4 regions of the Lysinibacillus sp. NPDC059133 genome follow, and region 3 is predicted to be linked to each of the others. Evidence: predicted binding sites of a transcription regulator. Region 3 holds the regulator's gene; each other region holds the start of a gene.
The links. The regulator LexA, encoded in region 3, represses DNA repair genes until DNA is damaged. The targets are predictions, from matches to a motif close to CGAACATATGTTCG.

Region 1 (3,815 bases), on a different contig from region 3:
TATCCAAAATGTTCGTAGGCTAAATGTGTTGCCACACGTCCACGTGGCGTCCGTTGTATAAAGCCGATTTGCATCAAATATGGCTCGTACACGTCCTCAATCGTAACGCGTTCTTCGCCAATAGACGCTGCCAACGTATCTAATCCTACTGGGCCACCGCGGAAGCGCTCAATCATATTGGTCACAAGTTTATGGTCAATATGGTCAAGCCCTCTAGGATCGACTTGTAATAGCTCCAGCGCTTGCTTAGCAAGTCCCTCCGTTATCATACCATCTCCAAGCACCTGTGCATAATCTCGTACTCGTTTTAGAAGACGGTTAGCAATACGGGGAGTACCACGCGAACGTGTTGCCATTTCAAGTGCTGCTACTTTTTCAATATCAACATCAAATAAATGCGCACTACGAACGACAATTTCTGCAAGTGAAGTATGATCATAATACTCCAATCTTAATAATACGCCAAAGCGATCCCTTAAAGGTGCTGATAATGCACCTGCTCTTGTTGTCGCACCAACGAGTGTAAATGGCGGTAAATCAAGTCGTACAGAACGCGCTTCAGGGCCTTTACCAACGACAATATCTAAACAAAAATCCTCCATGGCAGGATAAAGCACCTCTTCTATTGCACGAGGCAGGCGATGTATTTCATCGATAAATAGCACATCCCCTGGCTCCAGTGAGCTTAAAATAGCTGCTAAATCGCCAGGACGTTCGATTGCAGGACCGCTTGTCATGCGCACATTGACATTCATTTCATTAGCAATGACAGCAGCTAATGTAGTTTTACCAAGTCCAGGTGGTCCATATAACAGCACATGATCTAAACTTTCCTGACGAAGCTTTGCCGCTTCAATGAAAATTTGTAAATTCTCCTTTACCTTATGTTGACCAATGTATTGTGCTAATCTTTGTGGGCGTAAAGATAATTCAAACGGTTCATCATAGCTACCTGCCTCACTAGCCATCATACGTTCAGACATGTACTTCCCCCCCTTTCACTATTTTAACTTTAATAGCAATTGTAAAGCTTGTTTCATAAATGCATCTGTTGTTTCAAGCTTGTCGTTATCTTCGAGCTGTGGACGTATTTTTTCTAGTTCTTTTTCAGAATAACCAAGTGCCATTAAGGCAAGAATAGCTTCTTCAAGCTCATGTTTATATGGATTTACACCAAATAACGGTAGCTCATCTTCTGTACTAGGTAGCTCAATAGTCTCTAACAATCCGCCAAGTTTACCTTTTAAATCTAGAATCATTTGACGTGCCGTTTTCTTACCTACACCAGGAAACTTCACTAAAAACGATTCATCCTCTCGTTCAATGGCACTGATAACCTGTTGAGGATTCCCAGTAGCTAAAATAGCAAGTGCACCCTTCGGTCCAATTCCTGACACTAAAATAAGTTTACGAAACAGCTCTCGTTGGTCTAAATTTGGAAAGCCATATAACACTTGCGCGTCCTCACGTACATGCAAGTGTACAAATATTTGCTGTTCAAGTGCCGATGTCCGGAACGCAAATGGATTAGGTGTATTCAGTTGCCAGCCAATCCCTTGTTGTTCAAGGACGATATACTCAGGAGTTATACGCTTTACTTGTCCTTTTAAATAATCATACATTCTATATTCCCTCACAATCATCGTCTTCGATTATAGCATATTGCGAACGAATGCTCGACTATAAGAAATAACACAAGTAGTCGTTCACATACAAAAATGACCGCCGAAAGACGGTCATTTCTTTATCATTTTATCAATATCGTACCACAGTTTGGGCCAATATGTGAGAGCCCGTTTTGTAAATGGCACTAAATAATCTAAAAATACCAGCTGTTGATCTAATGGTAAATCTACTGCAAAAAGCCATTCACGTAATAGCTCATTTGGATATTTTAAACGATGTAGCTTTCTTTTATCTAATCGTTTCATCTCTGGTAGCTCTGCAAATATTTTACCAAGGTCATAATTTACAGCTGGCAGTACACGATGCAACCATAAAATATATTCATCATCCGCTTCTCCAAGGTGAGCCAAATCAAAATCGATTAAACGCAATTCTCCATCTGAGCACCATAAAAAATTATGATGTACGACATCTCCATGTAAAAGCGTTATTTCTTTTTCAGGTACATCTTCCTGCGCGATTAGCTGTAACGATTTCTCACTATAGTGTAAAATTTGATCCATTTCTTCTTTTGTTAAAAATGCACGAAATTCATTCCGTCTGCTTTTAAAACGCATATGACGCATTTGCCATTTTAAAAGCTGTGAATAGGTGTGCAAACCTGGTACACGCTGCCAAGTAATTTTTTTATGTGTATCATGTAACGTATTTAATAACTTAAGTGATTCCTTCCGATCTTTTTTACGAGCAAAATTAGCACTATGACTTCCTTCTTGCCAATCTTGCACGATTAAATACTCATCATTACTTTTCATTACAGGTAAGATCAACGAGGGTTCCAGATATCCAAGCTGTCGATGAATAACCCTCACCTTTTCTGCTATTTCTATCAGCTTTGCCCGTTTTACAAAATAATTATTAGATTGATATTTATACTTCCAAATATTCGGCTTTACTTCTTCAATGATATACGCTTTTTCACCATCGATAAGGCGTCATCCCGCCTGGGAAAAAGTGCGGTGACATCCATGGCCCTACTGACGAATACGGCATTGGGCAATGGGATGGGCATGGCGGCGGACATGGTGGTGGACATGGTGGTGGACTGCAACATGGATCCATTTGCCAATTTGGCATCATGACTGGTTGTGCATGACAACCACATGGCTGTTCCATTTCCGGCATCATTTCCGGCATCGGCTGAAATTCAGGCTTCATAGGGAAGAATGGAGATGTACTAGATTCTAAGAACTCCTCCGCCCCAGCAACTTTTTCGCATGGCATTTCACATGATGTTGGTTGCTCCGGCATTGTATAAGCCTCCATTTGCGGCTCCATTGGCATATGCATCGGCATTGGCCAATACATATGATGATGCACTGGCTGATGGCAGCTTGCACAATGTGGCACTGCTGGCATTTGTGGCATTATAAAAATCGGTTGCGGCATTGGCATTGGTGCTGGCGCCGGTTGGGCTACAGGTTGCGGTTGCGGTTGAATTTGAATTGGTGATACAGTTTGCTCTACACTTGGCATGACAACTTGTTGATTCCAGCTAAGCTCAACAGGCGCTGGCTGAGGCATCGGCATTGGCATTGGATAAGGAATTGGAATCATCTGTGGTTCAGGCATTGGCGGTGGTGGCACAATAATTGGTGGTGGCATTGGTCTCTGAACCTCTTTTTCTTTAACATGCCTTGTAGGTGACTCCTTATGCATATGTTCTTTGTGCATATGTTCCTTGTGCCCCTCTTTATGTGGTTCCCTATGTCCTTCTCTATGTCCTTCTCTATGCATTCCCCAATCTGTTTCTCGATGATGTTCTCTATGCGGTTCTCTATGTGGTTCTTTGTTTATTTTTTCAGGTAGGATAATTTCCATGCCCGGTACAATATAATCTGGGTTAGCGAGATGGACATTAAGCCGCTTTAAATCTTCAAACGAAACTCCGTACTCTTTCGCAATCTTCCACAACGTGTCTCCCTTTTGGACAATATGAATACGCAATTTTTTCCTCCCTTCCTCTCTCCGTATCATATGTTCAATGTTCCATTTGGATACAAAAAATTCACCCACGTTAGAAAGGCTTCATGGTACACTAGTTTTTAAGGAAAACTGCTTCCTTTATTACAAGCAGAGGTGATCTCTTATGAAAAAAATGTTAGGCGAAGAACGCCGACTGCAACTTC
Region 2 (3,815 bases), on a different contig from region 3:
TAACAGAAGCAAATGTTGGTGAGGTAGTGAAAAATGATTTTGCAGGTACATATACAATCACTGATCTATTTGAAGCACCAACTGAAAAACATAAAAGTGCTGATGTTGAATTTTCAATCGATGGAATGAAAACAGCTAAACTAGTTGCAGAAAATCCTGAACTAATTGAAACTGCTGCTGAAACAAATGTACTTATCCTATCTATAACAGGAGAAAATTTATCCGACGATACTGTTGATTTCCACCCAAGCACATCTAAAATGATCACTGATACAAAGCGTCAAATTGATTCAAATGTAATGATTTCCCATTTTGAATCTGAATTTATTGGTAAAGTAATTCAAAAAGGTGAGGTTATTTTTGATTTAGGAGAAGAAGGTTTAGAAGGTGTCAAAGAATTAAAATTTGTATTTGATAGTACTTCAAAAGATAACAGATTTGTTGGAGAAAAAGTAACAGTAGTTGTACCAGTAAATAAAAAATAAGTTACTCAAAGGAGGTTAACCCCTCCTGCTCCAAATAATATCACGTATAAAAAAGTGCTTAGACGATTTGGTTATACAAATATTGCTTTATTAATTCCCAGTACAATCATAATAATTAGAATCCATCAACTTTAGATTATGTATTAATTGCGCTGTACGGAATCGCAATCTTAATTCACATCATAAGACTTACTCTATTTATGTTAAAGCGAGGTGAGTAAATGGAATACAAATTTGGATCAACTGAGGAACTTCTAGAATTTTTGAATGAAGAATTGCTATCTGCAGCAGAAGCATCGCATCTGAGGTATTGGAAATATCGAAAGTTAGGCTGGGGAAATTAGTAAAAGACGGAAAGTTACTAGCGAATGCGTTTATTACTTAAATATACACGACGTTGTACTTCAATAAAGACTGGATCATTCGTACCACCACTTGCTTTAGGTAGTGTTGCCTCAATACCATACATAGCTGTTTTAGCCCCAATGTAACTGTTGTTGTCGACATTTGCTACTGGCTGCCTAGCTTTCTCAATCGTTTCAACCATCCAACGATAATTCTCAATCCACTGATGTAAATTCTCTTTTTTAACTGTCGTTTGCCCTTTTAACATAGTTTTGCCCTCCTATGTGTTATAATGCTGTTATCTGACTAGCCTAAATAGAAGGGCATAAACCAATTCTTAGCTGTAGCGTGTGCAAACGCTGCGGCTTTTTTATGTTATAATCTGGTTAAAAAGGAGTTGTTTCTAATGTACGAATATAAGTTTGTAAAAATTGAGTTTAAAAAAATAACAGGCAGACCTACCGAAGATTATCGAGAAGTAATTAAAAATCACGCAAAAGAAGGTTGGAGATTTATTCAAATCTTAACTCCTGATTTCACTTCTGCACCTGGGTTAGGTACTTACCATGAACTAATTTTCGAAAGACCACAAAATACATAAATCTATTTTTCAGGCTATAAACTATACAAACATAGCTACCACGTCATATTAATAGTAATGTAAAGCTAATTTAGCCTTACACCTCCGAATTTTGTTACTAAGGGTCACTCCTATCCCAAGTGACCCTTTTTTATTGTCTTATCTCACAAAAAAATATTTTTTAATACCTGTAGCTGAATGGTTTAACACCCCACTCCTTCTCTACAGCTAACATATTATATATTGTAGAAAGGAGGGATACTTTATGGGATACTATGGAAATGTTGGTGGCATAAATGAAGGTTGCTATTACGGTGGCGGTAATCGTAATGGTTCATCATTTGCCTTAATTGTTGTTCTATTTATACTTCTAATTATTATCGGCGCTACTTTCATGCATAGAGAGTATTAACATTTTTCCGATTTAAGGGTCGCCCTCCCAGCATGGTGACCCTTTAATAGATTCGTTCCTGAAAATGTTCAGCAAATTAATTAATACACAACATGTACATTGCCATCCTCACTGATTTTTACAGGCTGACCATCTACATCATCAAAATATGTCATTCCAAAACCTTCGATATATTCGCAATCACCATAGTTGTATTTGTCCCCATATCGCTTTTTACTAACTTTCGCAACTTAAAGGCTCGTTATATTGTTTGTTCAATCTCCTCTAGTTCCCATTCCGTTAATTCTCGCTTTTTGTCGTGAAATTGCTCTTCTTTCCATTCTCGAATCTTCACTAAATGTTCAGGCAACGTCATCGCTGTCCACTTCATATTTCCACGATCTTTTAACATAACAATCACTCTCCTCTCGCTAATCAGGAACGTACGTTTGTATACGTGTTAGAACCGTCGTTTGGTTTTGGCAAGAAAAAATTATGGGAATAGAAAAAGACCAGCCCGGCTAAATTAGCTTTGCTAGTCTCTTAATATATGCTGTGTTTTCAACTTCTGTTTAATGCATAGTCCAATTTAACCACTTTTTTCTCTCATCTATCCTATTAAGGATTTCTTATAAAGTATACCTCTAATTATCAAATATACGAATAATACATAGTAAAAAAAGCCCAGGTACTTAATAAAAATTCATTCCATACAAGATTCAGAAATACATACATTAATTTTTTAAATTTTGCTATTGCTACTTCCAACTTTTCAACGTGAGTTTGTCTTTCATTATCGGATGATGAATATTGGAATGCATTAACCTCATTTCTTACATTTGAGTTTAACTCTATAAATTCATTTTTATCTACTTGATTATATAATAAAGCACTCTCAGAACCTGAATGATTTTCCATTAAACTTCATTGTTATTGTTAGCCATGTACTCACTCTCCTATCAGGCTATTACTCCACCCATCAAACGCCAGTTTATTTGCATAAATACGCTCTACTGTTGCGATTGGACCATGCCAAAAAATTTCGGGGTTCGATGCCTGCTATTAATACGTAGAGTGTGTAAAGGTCCTCCACATGCTTGATGACTAGCTTTGGTGGTGTTGTTTTTTGGGGGATTTTTTCGTTTGTTTGTGTAAAGCTTGAGAAATTCATTCGATTCACTCAATAATCCAACAATCAAATTGGCATAAAGTTGGATTGTATCTGTTAATGGATAATGGTACATTTCTAAAAATTCATCAAAGGATAATCCAAGATTTTTATTGGCGCCAATTGCAGCTAGATAAATAACAGCAATTAATTTTTGCTCATCAAAAGCATTCAATAACTCAAAGGAAGCTTCTTCATCGGATTGAGTAATAAGTGTTTCAAGTCCCTTTATTTTCAGTAAATCCTCAAATAAACTCGATTCTAATAGGCCTGTATCATAACCTTTTTTCACGGCAGCGTTCGTTAAAAAGGCTGGGTGTACTTTCGAGTTAATAAATCGCTTTTCAAATTCACCGTCAACTTCTACAACTTCTACTTCTTTTAACTCGACCTTTTGAATTTTCATGTGATTCTCCTCCATCTATTCAAAAATAAAAACACCTCCAATTCGGAGGCGTTGGTTTGGAATAAAGTTTGATTAAAAGTAATTCTAAAAACATTTTTTATAGTAAATGAAAAGAAAGCATATTATAAATAAAGATTAATCAACATGCTTTTTTTGGTAATTTAGTATTAAATTTTCATAATAAATTTGACGATTTTTTAGTAGCTCTTATTCAACTAAAGCACCCGTTAATTGAATAACAATTGTATTTTTATAGCTAATTCTTTTGGTTTAACGTCAATAGAAGATAACTGGTTTATATCTACGCACATCGGTAGATATGTTCCAGGTTGTCTTTTCTTATCTGTGTACTCTTCACCTTTCCCTGTGCCGAAATCGCCATCCATTATCTCAGCAAGAAAAAAGTATTGAGTTCCATTAAATTCGATTGTTGCAATGCA
Region 3 (3,815 bases):
TAAAACCTCGATTACGAAGATTTACAATTTCCTCTACAGGTACATCCTTGCGTTCTTGACCGTTTGGATTCCCTCGATTAGATAAATTGTTTTCAGGGCGATAGCCATTTTCAACAGCACGACGCATGCCACGACGTATTTTAGCATTATGGATTCTGCGCTGGTACTCCTCTACAATTGCTAAAATTTCTAGGAGCATCGTATCCATTTCATTTAATTGTACAGGTCCCGCGTCTCGCATAGAGAAAACATTCGTTTCAGTTTTCTGCAATAAATGCAACACGGCCATTCGAGCATTTCCACGTCCTAAGCGTGTCTCATCCTGCACAAATAATGCTGTAACTTCTTTTTCTTTTATGAAATCAAGCATTTCTAGTAAACCTTCTCGTTCCACATCATAGCCGCTATGCTTATCCTTAAAAACACGCTTCACTTCGTAACCCTGCTCTTTAGCATAGCGTACTAGCTCCTCCTCCTGACGCTCTAACGAGGAGCTTTGTGTCTCTTTTTCTGTACTCACACGGCAATAGACAACAGCCGATTGTTGTTTAGTTATCATTTTACATTTCTCGCAATTTCAATTGAATTTATAGGGTTTGGTTGGTCGTCACCCACTACTGGAATCACTAGAGATTTACCTGCAATAATTCGTACGTTCGATAATTCATTTTCTGCCTTAACAAGCTTAATCCATTCATCCGACTTCATTTTACCACGGTATTGTTCGGCTAACGACCATAAGCTATCACCATGTTCGATTTCAATTTCAGCGTATGTAACCTCGCCTGGGTCTGTTATAAAAAGATATGCTGTAAATAGTAGACAAGCTCCTAATAAAGTTGTAATATGTGGATTTTTTTTAAACCAGTTCATGTTTATAACCCCTTTCGAGAATGTTTGTTCGGAATATACGTTCTTATAATAATGCGAACAAACGTTTTTGTCAAACACTTTTCGAACCTATGTTTGCTTAAGTGTTCGCATTCTGCTATACTACTAATAAGTAGAATGATTAGAAAAAAGAGGTGAGCAATCATGAAAAAAGTTTCGAAAAGACAAGAGGCCATTTTAGATTTCATTAAAGAAGAGGTGCGCACAAAGGGGTATCCACCATCTGTACGTGAGATTGGTGAAGCAGTTGGACTTGCTTCAAGCTCTACAGTTCATGGACATTTAGCTCGTTTAGAGCAAAAAGGCTTGATTCGACGCGACCCAACTAAGCCACGTGCCATTGAAATTCTAGAGCCAGAGGATTCTATTCAAAAGCAACATGTTATACATGTCCCACTTGTTGGGAAGGTTACTGCAGGTTCTCCGATAACTGCTGTTGAAAATATCGATGAATATTTCCCACTACCAGATATTTATGGTACAAGTGAAGATCAGTTATTTATGCTAGAAATTATGGGTGAATCAATGATTGAAGCTGGCATTTTAGACGGAGATTTAGTGATTGTTAAACAAAAAGCAACTGCTGATAATGGTGATATTGTCGTAGCAATGACTGAAGAGAATGAGGCAACTGTAAAGCGTTTCTTTAAGGAAAAAAGTCATTTCCGTTTACAGCCTGAAAACGCAACAATGGAGCCAATTATCGTAGACCAAGTTTCTATTTTGGGACATGTTGTAGGTCTTTATCGTCGTGTACATTAAAAGTATCTCAATAGTACAGTATAAAAAGAGGATTTTATGTTCACAAATGGGCATATACCTCTTTTTCTTATTTTTTGAGTGTTATTTTAAACATTAAAAAAACCCACTTTAAAATGGATTTCTACACCTAGCAAAGCCTTTAGTTACTTAAATCAGCTCATCTCCATAACGTGGGTTGATTTCCGTTCCGGCTGGGCGCTTTCCTGGGGGCGTCCGATGAGCCGCTAATCCCCAAGGAGTCGCCCAGCCTCCACTCCAATCAACTTATATACACTAACTCTATTTTTTCATGTTTATCACCAAGGTTATCTTGCCCTTAGGTAAAAAAATCTATGCCATTAAACGCTTATCAAGTTTTATGCCTCTATCTTAAACTTCAAACTTGCCTTTACAAATGCAGTAAATAATTTCTTGGATACTTCATCTCCTGCAATGGCTAGCTCCTCAGGATGCCACTGTACTGCTAGACAAAATGGTAAATCTTCGTGTACTACCGCTTCAATGATACCATCACTTGATTTGGCTACCACTTTCAATTTTTCTGCTACTACGTTTATTGCCTGATGATGAAATGAATTCACCGCAATTTTTTCTTCCTCGATCATCGTTGTTAATAATGTATCAGGTGTTAGATGAACATGATGTGTAGTAACGCCCCGTGCCGCTTGTTGCATGTGCTTTATTAATTTCCGACTGTGATACTCGCTCTCAATATCTTGATAGACCGTGCCTCCAAACGCAACATTTAGCATTTGAATCCCTCGACAAATTCCGAAAATCGGCATTTTCCGAATAAAGGCGGCTTCAATTAAGGAAAGTTCTACGGAATCCCTTTCTGGATGAACCTTCCCTAATTTTGGTGTAGGTTCTGCACCAAAAAGAAATGGATGTACATCATGTCCGCCCGATAGTAATAATCCGTCCGTCAACGATAAAATTTGTGCTACATCCTCTTCCACTCCAAGCGGAATTATTAGTGGAACACCCCCAGCCTCAATTATACTTTTGCTGTAGGCGGCATTTAATCTTGAGGACAAATCATCCTCTACAAAGGCTGTTATACCGATAATTGGTTTCATCTTATCCCCTCCATGATCTACAAGATTGATCTCGCATTAACTCTGCCTGAAAAAGCCTGATTGATGAAGACGATGAACCATTGAGGGCACCCCTGATTAATTACCAAAACCCGAGATACCAATCCATCAACGCATCCCCATAGAAATAGATAATAATAGCCGCTAGAGCAATAGACGGCCCGAATGGTATAGGCGTTTTTCTTCCCTGTCCGCGTACTTTTAACACAACTATTCCAACAATCATGCCAATCACAGCGGCTATAAATAGCGTCAGAAGTGCATGTATTGTCCCAAGTACAAGACCAAGTAAAAAGAATAATTTAATATCGCCTCCACCCATTCCACCTCTTGATAGGATAGCTATACAATATAATATGCCAAATCCTACAACAGCACCAACTATACTGTCCCACCACGGAGACAAAGGCGATATGACGCGCCCTAAAACTAGCAAAGGCAAAAAGAATAGTAGTACCTTATTAGGAATAAGCATATACGCAAAATCCGATACAACAATAATGACTAATAATGAAATAAATAATAGTGCTACGAAAAATTCTGCACTAAAGCCTAATTTCCAATAAGCAAAGGCAAATAATACGCCTGTTATAAGTTCCATCAATGGATAAATCCAAGAAATTTTTTGCCCACAGCTACGGCATTTTCCTCCTAAAAATACATAAGACAAAACAGGCACCAAATCAAGCGCCGTCAACTGTCTCTTACAAGAAGTGCAATGCGAGGGTGGACGCACAATGGACTCCTTCAAGGGCACACGTAAGCCAACTACATTAAAAAACGAGCCTAAAACGAGCCCAAATATGAAAACAGTAATTGTATAAGCAATCTCCATTTTTATGTCCTCCTATACTAATAGACGCCCATACATTTGAAGTATGCGCGCCATCTAATTTACAGTTGTCCTTCATAATAGAACGTCGTTACTTGTATGGTTGATTTTAAGGTTGTATCTGCATCCTCCTGGAATTTTGCTTCCTCTCCAGTTGATGTGAAATCGATTGCATCAATTTTCATGACACGATCAATTTTTTCAATCTCTTTTATAAACTCAACCATTGCTTT
Region 4 (3,815 bases), on a different contig from region 3:
GCTTCTGATGGTGAGGTTACATTGCGTGTAACTGCCAAAGCAGAAACGGAGCAAGAAGCGCAGCACCTTATTGCCGCAAAAGTAGCAGAGATCCAAGCGGTTGTTGGGAACTATCAATATGGTATAGATGATGATTCTCTTGCCTCTAAAACAGTAGAAATGTTACTAGATAATAAGTTAACAATTTCTGCGGCAGAAAGTTTAACAGCGGGATTATTTCAGTCAGAGCTTGCAGAAATACCAGGTGTAGGGGATGCCCTTGTTGGTGGCGTTGTTACGTATACAGAAGAGGCTAAGATAAAGCAGCTCGGTATTTCTAAAGAATTATTAACTACACATGGGATTGTAAGCAGTGAGTGTGCAGCGGCTATGGCTAGTGCTGTACGTAAAAAGTTTGATACCGATATTGGTATTGGATTAACAGGTGCGGCAGGTCCTACAGCCCATGATCATCAACCAGTGGGGACGGTTTGGATTGGTATTGCAATTGGCGTTGAGACACCGATCACGTATTTACTTCATTTATCGGGCATGCGTAATACAAATCGACTTCGCGCGGCGAAATTTACTTGTCATTATTTAATGCAGCTTTTAGAAGAAAGAGGCTTTAAAAAACGTTAATCAATTATGACTCGGCATAATATAGGTTCATCACCAAAAGTTGTAGATGACTTTTGTTAAAACGTCTACTATGTAAATAAGTTCATTGGAGTGGAGGCTGTGCGAAAGCGAAGCGACAGCAACAATGTTTTAACTGTGCGAAAGCGAAGCGACAGCAACAATGTTTTAACTGTGCGAAAGCGAAGCGACAGCAACAAAGTGCCCAGTCGGAACGGAAATCAACCACACGTTTTGGTGATGATCCATAATATAGTTAAAAATAGAAATTTGGGTAATGGAAAGTTACCCAAATTTTTATTTTGAAGAAAAACGAATAAATGTTCGCTTTTTTCTTGCGTCTTCTCTTAAAAACAAGTATAGTAGAGATAGAGAAAAACAGTGAACAGTTTTCGAAGGAGGAAAATGAATGAGTGATCGTAAAGCTGCCTTAGAACAGGCGTTAAAACAAATTGAAAAGAATTTCGGCAAAGGTTCTATCATGAAACTTGGCGAAAAGACCGATTTAGAAATCGCTACATCTTCAAGTGGTTCGCTAGCACTTGATGCTGCATTAGGTGTAGGTGGTTATCCACGTGGACGTATTATTGAAGTATACGGTCCTGAATCATCAGGTAAAACAACGGTTGCTCTTCATGCCATTGCAGAGGTGCAGGCAAATGGTGGACAAGCAGCGTTTATCGATGCTGAGCATGCGTTAGATCCAATCTATGCACAAAAATTGGGCGTCGATATTGATGAGCTTTTATTATCTCAACCAGATACAGGAGAACAGGCGCTTGAAATCGCAGAAGCATTAGTACGTAGTGGTGCTATCGATATCATCGTTATTGACTCAGTAGCAGCATTAGTTCCGAAAGCGGAAATCGAAGGAGATATGGGTGATTCGCATGTTGGTTTACAAGCGCGTTTAATGTCTCAGGCCTTACGTAAGCTTTCAGGTGCTATTAATAAATCAAAAACGATTGCTATTTTCATTAACCAAATACGTGAAAAAATTGGTGTTATGTTCGGAAACCCAGAAACAACACCTGGTGGACGTGCACTTAAATTCTATAGCTCCGTTCGCTTAGAAGTACGTCGTGCAGAAGCTATTAAACAAGGCAATGACATTATGGGTAACCGTACAAAAATTAAAATTGTGAAAAACAAAGTAGCACCACCATTCCGTACAGCTGAAGTTGATATTATGTACGGTGAAGGAATTTCAAAAGAGGGCGAAACAGTCGATTTAGGTGTTGAACTAGACATCGTTCAAAAAAGTGGTTCTTGGTACGCTTACGGTGATGAGCGCCTAGGTCAAGGTCGTGAAAATGCTAAACAGTATTTAAAAGAAAATCCAGCAGTACTTGACGACATCGCAAATAAAATCCGTGCTTCTTACGGTATTGCATCTTCATCTTACACAATTGCTGCGCATGATGAAGAGGAAGATATGGATGAGGAATTAAAGCTTCTTCTTGAAGATAAATAATATAAATGCATTGTTCCCACTCTTTATAGTGAGAACAATGCATTTTTTTATTTACACATACTGGGGAATGTGGTTTTATAATATTAATTAGGATATTCATTCACTTAGCTCATCACCAAAAGTTGTGGGCCATAAAGAGAAATGGGGAAGCTTCAATAGTTTTGTAAAAATAATTCCTAAGTACTGCTTCTAGCATAAATGTAAAAAGTTAAAATAAGCGTTAGTGTAAAAAGTAATAGGTAATTAATTCTCCTAATGGATATGACTGACTTTTTTTCTTAGGAGGGCGAACAGATGCCCGACTATCCTTGACAGAGCTTGAGGCTAGCTATACAATTAAATATGTATAATTTCTGAATTATGACTTTAAATAGGCAGTACATTCTGACTTCATTTATAAGGCCTTTGAAGACCTATTAAATGAAGATGAAGAACCCTGGCAGTCAAGGATTTTGAAAGAAATGAATAATAAGATGTTAGCCTTAGAACTCCGGATCATGCGAAAACGGCTAACGTATCTGCAACGGTAAAAACGCCACTTCCTGTGACTTTACCGAGAGCCAGACATTGTGTCGACTCCCTGTGCAGACCTGAACATCATTCAAAATCCGGGACCAATTATTATGCCAAGGCGAAATGGATGTAAGCGCCGACTGAAACTGTATTACCCAAATAGCAAGAGGAGGTGTTCATATGGATGGAATTACTATCATCTCCGCTTTGCTTGGACTCATCGTTGGTGCCGCTGTTAGCTATATCTACATGAAAAAAGTGAATGACTCAAAAATCACTGGTGCTAAACATGTCGCTGAAACAATCGTTGAAGAAGGAAAACGAGAAGCGGAGGCATTGAAGAAAGAAGCACTACTTGAAGCCAAAGATGAAACTCACAAATTTCGTACTGAAGCAGAAAATGACATTCGTGAACGTCGTTCAGAACTTCAGAAACAAGAGAACCGTTTATTGCAAAGAGAAGAGAATCTTGATCGCAAGGATGATGCTCTAAATAAGAGAGAAGCAAGTTTAGAGCGTAAAGAACAAGCTCTAAGCGAAAGACAACAGCATATTGAACAGATGGAAAGCAAAGTGGACGAGCTCGTTGCCTCGCAAAAAACAGAGCTAGAAAGAGTTTCTGCTTTAACTAGAGATGAAGCAAAAGCTATTATCTTAGGAGAAGTAGAAAAAGAACTAGCAACTGATATTGCTGTGATGACGAAGGAAGCTGAGACACGTGCGAAGGAAGAGTCAGATAAAAAAGCACGTGAAATTTTATCACTGGCACTGCAGCGTTTTGCAGCAGACCACGTTGCAGAAACAACAGTATCTGTCGTGAACTTGCCAAATGATGAAATGAAAGGTCGTATTATAGGTCGTGAAGGTCGTAATATTCGAACTTTGGAAACGTTAACAGGTATAGATTTAATTATTGATGATACTCCAGAGGCAGTTATTTTATCAGGCTTTGATCCGATTCGTCGTGAAACGGCTCGACTTGCACTTGAAAAACTTGTACAGGATGGCCGCATTCACCCTGCTCGAATTGAGGAAATGGTGGAAAAAGCTCGTCGTGAGGTGGATGAACAAATCCGCGAAACAGGTGAGCAAACAACATTTGAAATAGGCATTCATAACTTACATCCAGATTTAATGAAGATTTTAGGCCGCATGAAATATCGTACAAGCTATGGACAAAACGTCCTAAAACATTCAATTGAAGTCGCAT

Region 1: a site for LexA is predicted at 1,666-1,679, ahead of ruvA (Holliday junction branch migration protein RuvA). Genes of this name have one in related genera too.
Region 2: a site for LexA is predicted at 2,240-2,253, ahead of ACFXN8_RS21215 (YolD-like family protein). Genes of this name have one in related genera too.
Region 4: a site for LexA is predicted at 932-945, ahead of recA (recombinase RecA). Genes of this name have one in related genera too.

Annotation. Positions count from the first base shown of each region.
Region 1 is NZ_JBHZDH010000019.1:67,229-71,043, forward strand. It holds gene ruvB (Holliday junction branch migration DNA helicase RuvB) at 1-983, opposite strand, end outside; gene ruvA (Holliday junction branch migration protein RuvA) at 1,002-1,622, opposite strand; gene ACFXN8_RS12495 (phosphotransferase) at 1,737-2,615, opposite strand; gene ACFXN8_RS12500 (LysM peptidoglycan-binding domain-containing protein) at 2,605-3,633, opposite strand; gene ACFXN8_RS12505 (transcription repressor NadR) at 3,776-3,815, shown strand, end outside.
Region 2 is NZ_JBHZDH010000053.1:1,762-5,576, forward strand. It holds gene ACFXN8_RS21190 (LptM family lipoprotein) at 1-485, shown strand, start outside; gene ACFXN8_RS21195 (hypothetical protein) at 707-829, shown strand; gene ACFXN8_RS21200 (hypothetical protein) at 847-1,098, opposite strand; gene ACFXN8_RS21205 (DUF4177 domain-containing protein) at 1,237-1,431, shown strand; gene ACFXN8_RS21210 (YjcZ family sporulation protein) at 1,676-1,822, shown strand; gene ACFXN8_RS21215 (YolD-like family protein) at 2,064-2,213, opposite strand; gene ACFXN8_RS21220 (hypothetical protein) at 2,812-3,375, opposite strand; gene ACFXN8_RS21225 (NUDIX hydrolase) at 3,603-3,815, opposite strand, start outside.
Region 3 is NZ_JBHZDH010000049.1:7,141-10,955, forward strand. It holds gene ACFXN8_RS20365 (YneB family resolvase-like protein) at 1-559, opposite strand, end outside; gene yneA (cell division suppressor protein YneA) at 556-873, opposite strand; gene lexA (transcriptional repressor LexA) at 1,036-1,653, shown strand; gene ACFXN8_RS20380 (gamma-glutamyl-gamma-aminobutyrate hydrolase family protein) at 2,010-2,732, opposite strand; gene ACFXN8_RS20385 (prepilin peptidase) at 2,833-3,585, opposite strand; gene ACFXN8_RS20390 (potassium transporter) at 3,645-3,815, opposite strand, start outside.
Region 4 is NZ_JBHZDH010000035.1:10,355-14,169, reverse strand. It holds gene ACFXN8_RS17220 (competence/damage-inducible protein A) at 1-621, shown strand, start outside; gene recA (recombinase RecA) at 1,028-2,092, shown strand; gene rny (ribonuclease Y) at 2,786-3,815, shown strand, end outside.